3 regions of the Lysobacter sp. Soil_C_59 genome follow, and region 1 is predicted to be linked to each of the others. Evidence: predicted binding sites of a transcription regulator. Region 1 holds the regulator's gene; each other region holds the start of a gene.
The links. The regulator HrcA, encoded in region 1, represses chaperone genes, less so after heat shock. The targets are predictions, from matches to a motif close to TTNGCACTCNNNNNNNNNGAGTGCNAA.
Positions count from the first base shown of each region.

Region 2: rpoH (RNA polymerase sigma factor RpoH) is a predicted target of HrcA. The motif match lies at 1,904-1,930, and genes of this name have one in related genera.
Region 3: groES (co-chaperone GroES) is a predicted target of HrcA. The motif match lies at 1,333-1,359, and genes of this name have one in related genera.

Region 1 is NZ_JBDGKK010000001.1:100,414-103,686, reverse strand. It holds gene recN (DNA repair protein RecN) at 1-686, opposite strand, end outside; gene hrcA (heat-inducible transcriptional repressor HrcA) at 828-1,883, shown strand; gene grpE (nucleotide exchange factor GrpE) at 2,085-2,615, shown strand; gene dnaK (molecular chaperone DnaK) at 2,762-3,273, shown strand, end outside.
Region 2 is NZ_JBDGKK010000002.1:220,699-223,971, reverse strand. It holds gene ftsX (permease-like cell division protein FtsX) at 1-256, shown strand, start outside; gene AC3A3Q_RS04525 (response regulator) at 268-1,110, shown strand; gene ung (uracil-DNA glycosylase) at 1,107-1,826, shown strand; gene rpoH (RNA polymerase sigma factor RpoH) at 1,941-2,831, shown strand; gene AC3A3Q_RS04510 (NAD(P)/FAD-dependent oxidoreductase) at 2,972-3,273, opposite strand, start outside.
Region 3 is NZ_JBDGKK010000004.1:359,588-362,860, forward strand. It holds gene AC3A3Q_RS10915 (hypothetical protein) at 8-493, shown strand; gene AC3A3Q_RS10920 (helix-turn-helix domain-containing protein) at 509-910, opposite strand; gene groES (co-chaperone GroES) at 1,421-1,708, shown strand; gene groL (chaperonin GroEL) at 1,852-3,273, shown strand, end outside.

The DNA of each region.
Region 1 (3,273 bases):
GCACCTTCGCAGGCAGCGATCAGGTCAGCGGCATGGGCATGGCGGCGATGGTCGTCCTGCAGGCGCGCGATCGCGTCGGCCTCGAGGTCTTCGCGATCCAGTTCGCCATGCTGGTGTTCGAGCCAGCTGATGCGGTCGGAGACGTCGCCCTTGGCTGACAGTTCGTCGCGCTCGGCCAGCAATGCGCTCCAGCGGGTCGCTGCGGCGCCGACGGCGGCCAGTTCGGCCTGGGTGCGGCCAAAGGCATCCAGCAACGCCAGCTGGCTGGGGCGCGACAGCAGCGCCTGGTGTTCGTGCTGGCCATGGATCTCGACCAGCAGCGTGGACAGCTCGCTGAGCTGGCCCAGGGTGACCGGGCGGCCGTTCACCCAGGCGCGCGAGCCGCCGTCGGCGCGAATCACGCGCCGGATCTGGCAGGCTTCGTCTTCGTCGAGCTCGTTGTCGCGCAGCCAGGCACCGGCCAGCGGAACGTCGTCGAGGCTGAAGCCGGCGACCAGTTCGGCGCGGTCGGCGCCGTGGCGGACCACGCCGCTGTCGGCGCGCAGGCCCGAGATCAGGCCCAGCGCGTCGACCAGCAACGATTTGCCGGCGCCGGTCTCGCCGGAGATGACGGTCAGGCCGGGTCCGAAGCCGAGCTCGGCTTCACTGACCACGGCGAACTGCTTGAGGGAGAGGTGGACGAGCATGGAGCGCGATTGTGCCTTGTGTAGGTTGCGGCGTGATAGCGGGGGAGCGTCTCGCAGGTTCAGATCTGCGGCATCGGCCGCAATGGCCGGCGCCGAAAGCCCTTGCACCGGATCGGGCCGCGACCTATCAATATGCCCGTCATGAACCGCAAACCTGCCGATCCCAGCCTCGACCCGCGTGCACGGCAGCTGTTGCGCACCTTGATCGGCCGCTACATCAACAGCGGCGAGCCGATCGGCTCGCAGACGCTGGCGCGGCACGCCGGCCTGGATGTCAGCGCGGCAACCATCCGCAACATCCTGGCCGACCTGGAAGACGCTGGCCTGCTCAGCGCCCCTCACAGCTCGGCCGGGCGAATCCCGACGGCCCAGGGCTACCGCCTGTTCGTCGACTCGCTGCTGCAGGTGCGACCGCTCCCGGACTCCGACCTGGCCCGCCTGCGCGGTGAACTGCCGGCCGGCTCCGGCACCCAGGCCCTGCTCGGCAGTGCCTCGGAGCTGCTGTCGGCGATGACCCACTTCGTCGGCGTGGTCAGCGTGCCGCGGCGCGAGCAGTTCGCGTTCCGCCGCATCGATTTCGTTCCGCTCGACGGCGCGCGCGTGCTGGCGATCCTGGTATTCGCCGACAACGAAGTGCAGAACCGGATCGTGCAGACCCGCCGCCCGTTCGACAGTGGTGAGCTCGAGCGCGTCGCCAATTACCTGAATGCCCACTTCGCCGGGCGCACCGTGGCCGACATCCGCGCCACCCTCCTGCGCGAGCTGCGCACGGCCCAGACCGAGATGCAGTCGCTGCTGACGCAGTCGGTCGAGCTGGCCGAACAGGCCCTGGCCCCGGGCGGCGACGACATGGTGCTGGCCGGGCAGACCCGCCTGATGGGGGTGCAGGAGCTGGCCGACCTGGACCGCCTGCGTGACCTGTTCGACGCCTTCGCCCGCAAGCGCGAGATCCTGCAGCTGCTCGAGCGCACGGTGCAGGCGCCCGGCGTTCGCATCTTCATCGGCGAGGAGACCGGCCTGGCGCCGCTGGAGGGGATGTCGCTCGTCACCGCCCCTTACGTGGCCGGTGGCGGCAGTGGGCAGGTATTGGGCGTGCTGGGGGTGATCGGGCCGACCCGGATGGCCTACGAGCGGGTGATTCCGGTGGTCCAGGCCGCCGCCGATGCGCTCGGGGCCGCGATCCACTCCGAATCCTGACGGCCTGGGTCCCGAGGCCCGGCCTGGCCTACCACGCCTGAAACCGGGAACGCCTCCTGGCCGGCCGGGAAGGCATCTGGCCGTCGCCAACGGCGCAGTTCGTCTTGAAACCTCGCAGGGCGGCCCCATTGCTGCCCTGTCGCGCCTTGAGCGCGGATTTCCGAATTGTTTGGCGCCCTTGGCGCAGGGATGGAGCACCGCATGACCCAGATCGATCCGCAAGACACCCCCGACAACGACACCCTGGACATGGCCAGCGACGCCGACGGCGGCGAATCGCTCGCCGCGCAACTGCAGGCCGCCCGCGCCGAATTGACGCAGCTGCGCGAGGATTCGCTGCGCGAACGCGCCGAGCTCGAGAACCAGCGCAAGCGCATGGCCCGCGACATCGACATGGCGCGCAAGTTCGCCAACGAGCGCGTGCTCGGCGACCTGCTGCCGGTGATCGACAGCCTCGAGGCTGGCCTAACCATCCAGGCCGACACCGCCCAGCACCTGCGCGAAGGCATGGAACTGACCCTGCGCCAGCTGCTCAAGGTCGTCACCGACAACGGCCTGGTTGCGATCGACCCGGCCGGCAAGGCCTTCAACCCGGAGCACCACCAGGCGATGAGCATGGTCGAGAGCGCCGGGCATGCGCCGGGCGACGTGGTCCAGGTCTACCAGAAGGGCTGGCTGCTCAACGACCGCCTGCTGCGCCCTGCGCTGGTGGTGGTGGCCAAGCACGACTGAACGATCGGGGCAGGGCGGCGCCAGGCGAGCGACTTTGCCAACGCGGTCGCTTGAAGAGGCAACTGCCGGCCCCCAGATAACGCACATCGGCGCCACCACAGATTCGGCGCCACACCATTTCAAGCATTAGCGAGGGAGCTACACACATGGGCAAGATCATCGGTATCGATCTGGGCACGACCAATTCGTGCGTCGCGATCATGGAAGGCGGCAAGGCCAAGGTCATCGAGAACGCCGAAGGCGACCGCACCACGCCTTCAATCGTGGCCTTCACCAAGGACGGCGAAGTCCTGGTCGGCGCCTCGGCCAAGCGCCAGGCCGTCACCAACCCCAAGAACACCTTTTTCGCGGTCAAGCGCCTGATCGGCCGCAAGTTCACCGACGCCGAAGTCCAGAAGGACCTCGACCTGGTGCCGTACTCGATCGTGCAGCACGAGAACGGCGACGCCTGGGTCGCCACGGCCGACGGCAAGAACATGGCGCCGCAGCAGATCTCCGCTGAAGTGCTGGCGAAGATGAAGAAGACCGCCGAGGCCTACCTGGGCGAGACGGTCACCGAGGCCGTGATCACCGTGCCGGCCTACTTCAACGACAGCCAGCGCCAGGCGACCAAGGACGCCGGCAAGATCGCCGGCCTCGACGTCAAGCGCATCATCAA
Region 2 (3,273 bases), on a different contig from region 1:
TCGCCCCTTCCTTTATCTCGGCCTGAGCTATGGCCTGGTCGCAGGCGCGATCGCGCTGGCGCTGCTGACGGCGGCCGACCAGGCGCTGCGCGATCCGCTGGCCGACCTAGCCCGCAGCTATGGCAGCAGCTTTACCCTGCGCGGCTTCGACCTGCGCCAGGCAGCGGCGATTGTCTTCGGGTCCGGCCTGCTCGGCTGGATCGGCGCCGGTCTCGTGACCGGTCATTACCTGCGCCAGACCCGGCCCATTTCGTAAGCAGTGAACGCATGACCTCCCACGATCTTCGCCACCTCGCCAGCACCGCGCCGCGGATCATGGTGGTGGACGGTTCCAAGCTGGTGCGCAAGCTCATCGGCGACGTGCTCACGCGCGAACTCGCCGATGCGGTGGTCGTGCCCTGCGCCGGCATCGCCGAGGCGCGCGCCGCGCTCGAAGCCGGCGCCGTCGACCTGGTCACCACCTCGCTGTCGCTGCCCGACGGCGACGGCATCGCCCTCGCCCGGGCAGTGCGCGAGGCGGCAGGGCAGGCCTACGTGCCGATCATCGTGGTCTCCGGTGATGCGCAGTCGCACCTGGAGTCGCGCAGCTTCACCGAGGACGTCACCGACTATTTCGACAAGGCGCTGGGACACACCGCGCTGGCGGCCTTCATCCGCGGCTACGTGCACCCGCAGCCGATCCCCGGCGCGCGCGTGCTCTACGTCGAGGACAGCAAGGTCGTCGCGCTGGCGACCAAGCGCATGCTCGAGCGTGCCGGCCTGAGCGTGCTGCACTTCATCGGTGTCGAGGAAGCGCTGGAGTTCCTCGAGACGCGCCGCGGCCAGGACGACATCGGCGCCGACCTGGTGCTGACCGACGTGTATCTGAAAGGCGCGCTCAGTGGCAACGACCTGCTCGAGCGCCTGCGCCAGGACTTCGGCCACGGCAAGCGCCGCCTGCCGGTGCTGGTGATGACCGGCGATGCGAACGCCCACAACCAGAGCGCGCTGCTGCGCGCCGGCGCGAATGATCTGGTGCTCAAGCCGATCGAAGAGCGCCTGCTGATCACCAAGACGCTGTTCCAGCTGCGCCTGTCGCGGTTGCCGGAGCAGGCGACGCTGGACGCATGAACGACGGCGGCGAGCGCGCCCACAGGATCGCACTCGAGCCATCCTGGAAAGAGCGGATAGGCGACTACCTGCAGCGTCCCGACATGCAGGCGCTGTCGACGTTCCTGCGCGAGCGCAAGGCCGCCGGCGCCAATGTCTATCCGCCCGGCCCGAACATCTTCGCCGCGTTCGACGCGACGCCGTTCGATGCGGCCAAGGTCGTCATCCTCGGCCAGGACCCGTATCACGGCCACGGCCAGGCCCATGGCCTGTGCTTCTCGGTGCTGCCCGGCGTGCCGGTGCCGCCGTCGCTGCTCAACATCTACAAGGAAATCGAGCGCGACCTGGGCGTCGCCCGGCCCGACCACGGTTGCCTGCTGCCATGGGCGCAGCGCGGCGTGCTGCTGCTCAATGCCGTGCTGACGGTCGAGGAAGGCCGCGCCGGCGCCCACCAGGGCAAGGGCTGGGAAGGCTTCACCGACCATGTCGTGGACACCCTCAACCGCGAACGCGAGGGCCTGGTGTTCCTGCTCTGGGGCAGCTATGCCCAGGCCAAGGGCAAGGTCATCGATACCCGCCGGCACCGGGTGCTCAAGGCGCCGCATCCCTCGCCGCTGTCGGCCCACCGCGGGTTCCTGGGGTGCGGCCATTTCTCGGCCGCCAACGAGTACCTGCAGCGGCGCGGGCAGGCAGGAATCGACTGGTCCCTGCCGCCCCGTGGCCAGCTGGCTGTCTGACTCCGCCTTTGGCGTCTTCCCCAACCTGAACGGTTCCATTGTTCTGCCACCGCAACAGTGCGGAACTTCCAGGCCCTTTAGCAGTCCTACAACCCGACTGCTAAGATGCCTGCCATGACCACGAACAGCCTTACCAATAGCGGCCTGTCCACTGCGCTGGTCGCCAACAACATCCCCGTGCCGAGCGCGCTTGGCTCGCTGGACGCCTACGTCAACGCGGTGCACCGCATCCCGGTGCTGACCGTGGAGGACGAGCAGGCGCTGGCCCGCCGGTTCCGCGAAGGCGAAGACCTCGATGCCGCCCGTGAGCTGGTGCACTCGCACCTGCGCTTCGTCGTGCATGTTGCCCGTGGCTACAACGGCTACGGCCTGCAGATCGGCGACCTCATCCAGGAAGGCAACATCGGCCTGATGAAGGCGGTGAAGCGTTTCGACCCCGACCAGGGCGTGCGCCTGGTGTCGTTCGCCGTGCACTGGATCCGTGCCGAGATGCACGAGTTCATCCTCAAGAACTGGCGCATCGTCAAGGTCGCCACGACCAAGGCGCAGCGCAAGCTGTTCTTCAACCTGCGCAAGTCCAAGACCCGCCTGGGCTGGATGAACGCCGAGGAAGTGCGCGCGGTCGCCAAGGACCTCAACGTCTCCGAGCGCGAAGTGCTTGAGATGGAATCGCGCCTGTCGGGCCGTGACATCGGCTTCGACGCGCCGGATGAAGACGACGATGGCGCGCCGCCGTCGCCGGTCGCCTACCTGCGCGCGGACGGCGAGGATCCCTCGCAGACCTACGAGCGCGAAGACGAGGAAGACGGCCACCTGGCGCTGCTGCGCGAAGGCCTGTCGGAACTCGATGCGCGTTCGCGCGACATCATCAAGCGCCGCTGGCTCGACGACGAAAGCAAGATCACGCTGCAGGAGCTGGCCGACGAGTACGGCGTCAGCGCCGAGCGCATCCGCCAGATCGAGGCGAACGCGCTCAAGAAGATGCGCGCGCTGTTCGCGGCGTAAGCATCAGCGATGCGATTTGCGAAACGGCCCGGGAAACCGGGCCGTTTCTTTTGCAGCCATCTCCAAGCCGCCACCCCCTCACCGTCATCCCGGCGAACGCCGGGATCCAGTGTCGGAGCATCAAGCGTCCAGACGCGCTGTCACTTCGAAGGCTGCGAGCCTGGATCCCGGCCTTCGCCGGGATGACGGTCTAGGTTGTCCTGCCCCAGGATGATCCGTGCGTGCCGCTGGTAGCTCCAGTACGCCCACGCCCAGTTGATCAGCACGATGATCCGGTTGCGGAAGCCGATCAGGAAGAACACGTGCGCGGCCAGCCAGAACCACCACGCCAGCAGGCCGGACAGCTTGAACCCGTGCAGGTCGACCACCGCGGCCATGCGGCCGATGGTGGCGAGGTTGCCGAAGTCCCGGTAGCGGAACGGCGGCGCCGGTTTGCCGGCCA
Region 3 (3,273 bases), on a different contig from region 1:
AGGTTCGATGTCGCTTCGCCATTGCTTACAGACCACCCTTGCCGCCAGGGCCATCCTCGCCCTGGGCCTGGTATCCGTGGTGCCGGCCGCCGCGGCCGCGCAGGCGGCGCCGGCGTTCGGCATCAACGTCCACGCCGCCTGCCACCTGTCCGCCGGTGCGACGTCGCGCCTGCTCGCGGACCTGAGCTGCGAAAGCGCCATGAGCTGCTGGGGCGAGCCGGACGCGATCACGCTGATCGACGCGGCTTCAGGCGAGGCGGTAGCGAGCTCGCCGGGTGAGCTGCTCTATGTCGATTCCGGCGGCAAGGTGCTGACCGATCCGCCGATGCAGGGCACGATCCGCGCGATCTGGGCGACGGCCATCGCGGCACCGCCCGCACCGGCGAAGTTGCAGCTGGCTGTCGACGGCGTCGCCGCCACCGCGGCGTTCGAGCCGGCGGCCGATTGCGCGGCATTGCCGGCAGGCGCGGTGAAGCGGCTTTCCGGCGGCTGAGCCGGAAGCAGGTTTCTACATGGAGGCGGGCTTGCCGCGTCCGCGTCCGGTGCGCAGTTGCGCCAGCTGTTCCACCACCTCCACCAGCGGCGCCTTCGAGCGCGTCGGCGCTTCGCGGAACGCGGCCAGCAACCGCAACTCCAGCGGGTCGTCGACCAGCAGCGCGTCCGCGGCCGCGACCGAGTCCAGCGCGGTGTCCGCCGACAGGCTCATCGTGCCGCGGCCGGTGGCCAGCCATTCGAACTGCACGCCGGTCACCATCGCGATCTCGCGCAGGTGCGCCACGCTCGGATACTTGCCGCGTGCCGCCTCCCAATGGCCGACCGCGCTGCGTTGCACGCCGACCGCCGCGCCCAGGGCGGCCTGGGACAGGCCGCAATGGCGTCGGGCCAAGCGGATTCGCTGCTGGGGTGTCATGTGGCCTCCGACCTTGGATACCGATATTCACCAGGTGACTGAGATTCGCCCAATGCTGTGTCCACTGGGTAGCACTGAGCGCCGATTGCAGCAGTGAAGTTCAATAGTTTCAAGCATTCCATGAAGGACGTGATACCGGGAGTCAGCAGGACACCGCTGGTCGAAAAAGCCCGCAGGGACGAAGATTGACCCCTGCCGACAAGGGCGTTGGTAGTGACAAGGCGTCGGTTCGGGGCCGTGCGCAGGACGCGACGAGCACAGGACAGCCACCTCCGCACCAGAAAGAGCGCGTTCCCTCGGGGGCGCGCTCTTTCTTTTTGTAGCGGCCGCAGCTGCCTGGAATGCCCGGCCCCTTGAAAGCCCGCCGCGGCCCCCCAATCTCCCCCGCTGTCCCGGTTCGCCGGGTTTCTTCGTCCCTGACATTGGCACTCGTCAGGGTCGACTGCTAAAATTCACCCAGTTTTGCTGTCCGTTCAACAACTTACGTAAATCCCTCGGAGATTTGTCGCGATGAATATCAAGCCGCTCTACGACCGCGTGGTCATCAAGCGCATGGAAGAAGAAAAGATGTCCGCTGGCGGCATCGTGATTCCGGACTCGGCCACCGAGAAGCCGATCAAGGGTGAAGTCGTCGCTGTCGGCACCGGCAAGGTCCTCGACAACGGCAACGTCCGCCCGGTCTCGGTGAAGGTCGGCGACAAGGTCCTGTTCGGCAAGTACAGCGGTACCGAGGTCAAGCTCGACGGCACCGAATTCCTGGTGGTCAAGGAAGACGACATCTTCGCGGTGCTCGGCTAAGCGAAGCGCAACGGGAAGAGGGAGCAGGGAAGAGGGAATGAAGCGCAATGCGCGCGTTCCGCACCCCGTTCCATCCCGTCAGTCGTCAAAGCCTTTCGTTCCCTATTCCCCATTCCCCATTCCCGCTTTTGAGGTAACAACAAATGGCTGCCAAGGAAATTCGTTTCGGTGAGGACGCGCGCGTCAAGATGCTGCGCGGCGTCAATGTGCTCGCCAATGCCGTCAAGGCCACGCTCGGCCCGAAGGGTCGCAACGTCGTGCTCGAGAAGAGCTTCGGCGCCCCGACCATCACCAAGGACGGCGTCTCCGTCGCCAAGGAAATCGAGCTTGCCGACAAGTTCGAGAACATGGGCGCGCAGATGGTGAAGGAAGTCGCTTCCAAGACCTCCGACAACGCCGGTGACGGCACCACCACCGCCACCGTGCTGGCCCAGGCGCTGATCCGCGAGGGCATGAAGGCCGTCGCTGCCGGCATGAACCCGATGGACCTCAAGCGCGGTATCGACAAGGCCGTCGTCGCTGCCGTCGACGAGCTGAAGAAGATCTCCAAGCCGTCCTCGACCAGCAAGGAAATCGCCCAGGTCGGTACGATCTCGGCCAACTCCGACGCCAACATCGGCGACCTCATCGCCCAGGCGATGGACAAGGTCGGCAAGGAAGGCGTGATCACCGTTGAAGACGGTTCGGGCCTGGAGAACGAGCTCGACGTCGTCGAGGGCATGCAGTTCGACCGCGGCTACCTGTCGCCGTACTTCATCAACAACCAGCAGTCGATGCAGGCCGAGCTGGACGATCCGTTCATCCTGCTGCACGACAAGAAGATCTCCAACGTGCGTGACCTGCTGCCCGTCCTCGAGGGCGTGGCCAAGGCCGGCAAGCCGCTGCTGATCATCGCCGAGGAAGTCGAAGGCGAAGCGCTGGCGACCCTGGTGGTCAACACCATCCGCGGCATCGTCAAGGTCTGCGCCGTCAAGGCGCCGGGCTTCGGCGACCGTCGCAAGGCGATGCTGGAAGACATGGCCGTCCTCACCGGCGGCACCGTGATCTCCGAGGAAGTCGGCCTGCAGCTGGACAAGGCCACGATCAAGGACCTGGGCCGCGCGAAGAAGGTGCAGATCTCCAAGGAGAACACCACCATCATCGACGGCGCCGGCGAAGTGTCGGGCATCGAAGGCCGCATCAAGCAGATCAAGGCGCAGATCGAGGAGACCTCCTCCGACTACGACCGCGAGAAGCTGCAGGAGCGCGTGGCCAAGCTGGCCGGCGGCGTGGCGGTGATCAAGGTCGGTGCTTCGACCGAGATCGAGATGAAGGAAAAGAAGGCTCGCGTCGAAGACGCCCTGCACGCCACGCGTGCGGCCGTTGAAGAGGGCATCGTCCCGGGCGGCGGCGTTGCACTGCTGCGCGCCAAGGCTGCGATCGCCAACCTCAAGGGTGCCAACGAAGACCAGAACCACGGCATCCAGATCGCCCTGCGCGCGATGGAAGCGCCGCTGCGCGAGATCGTGACCAACGCCGGTGAAGAGCCGTCGGTCATCGTCAACAAGGTCGCCGAGGGCAAGGGC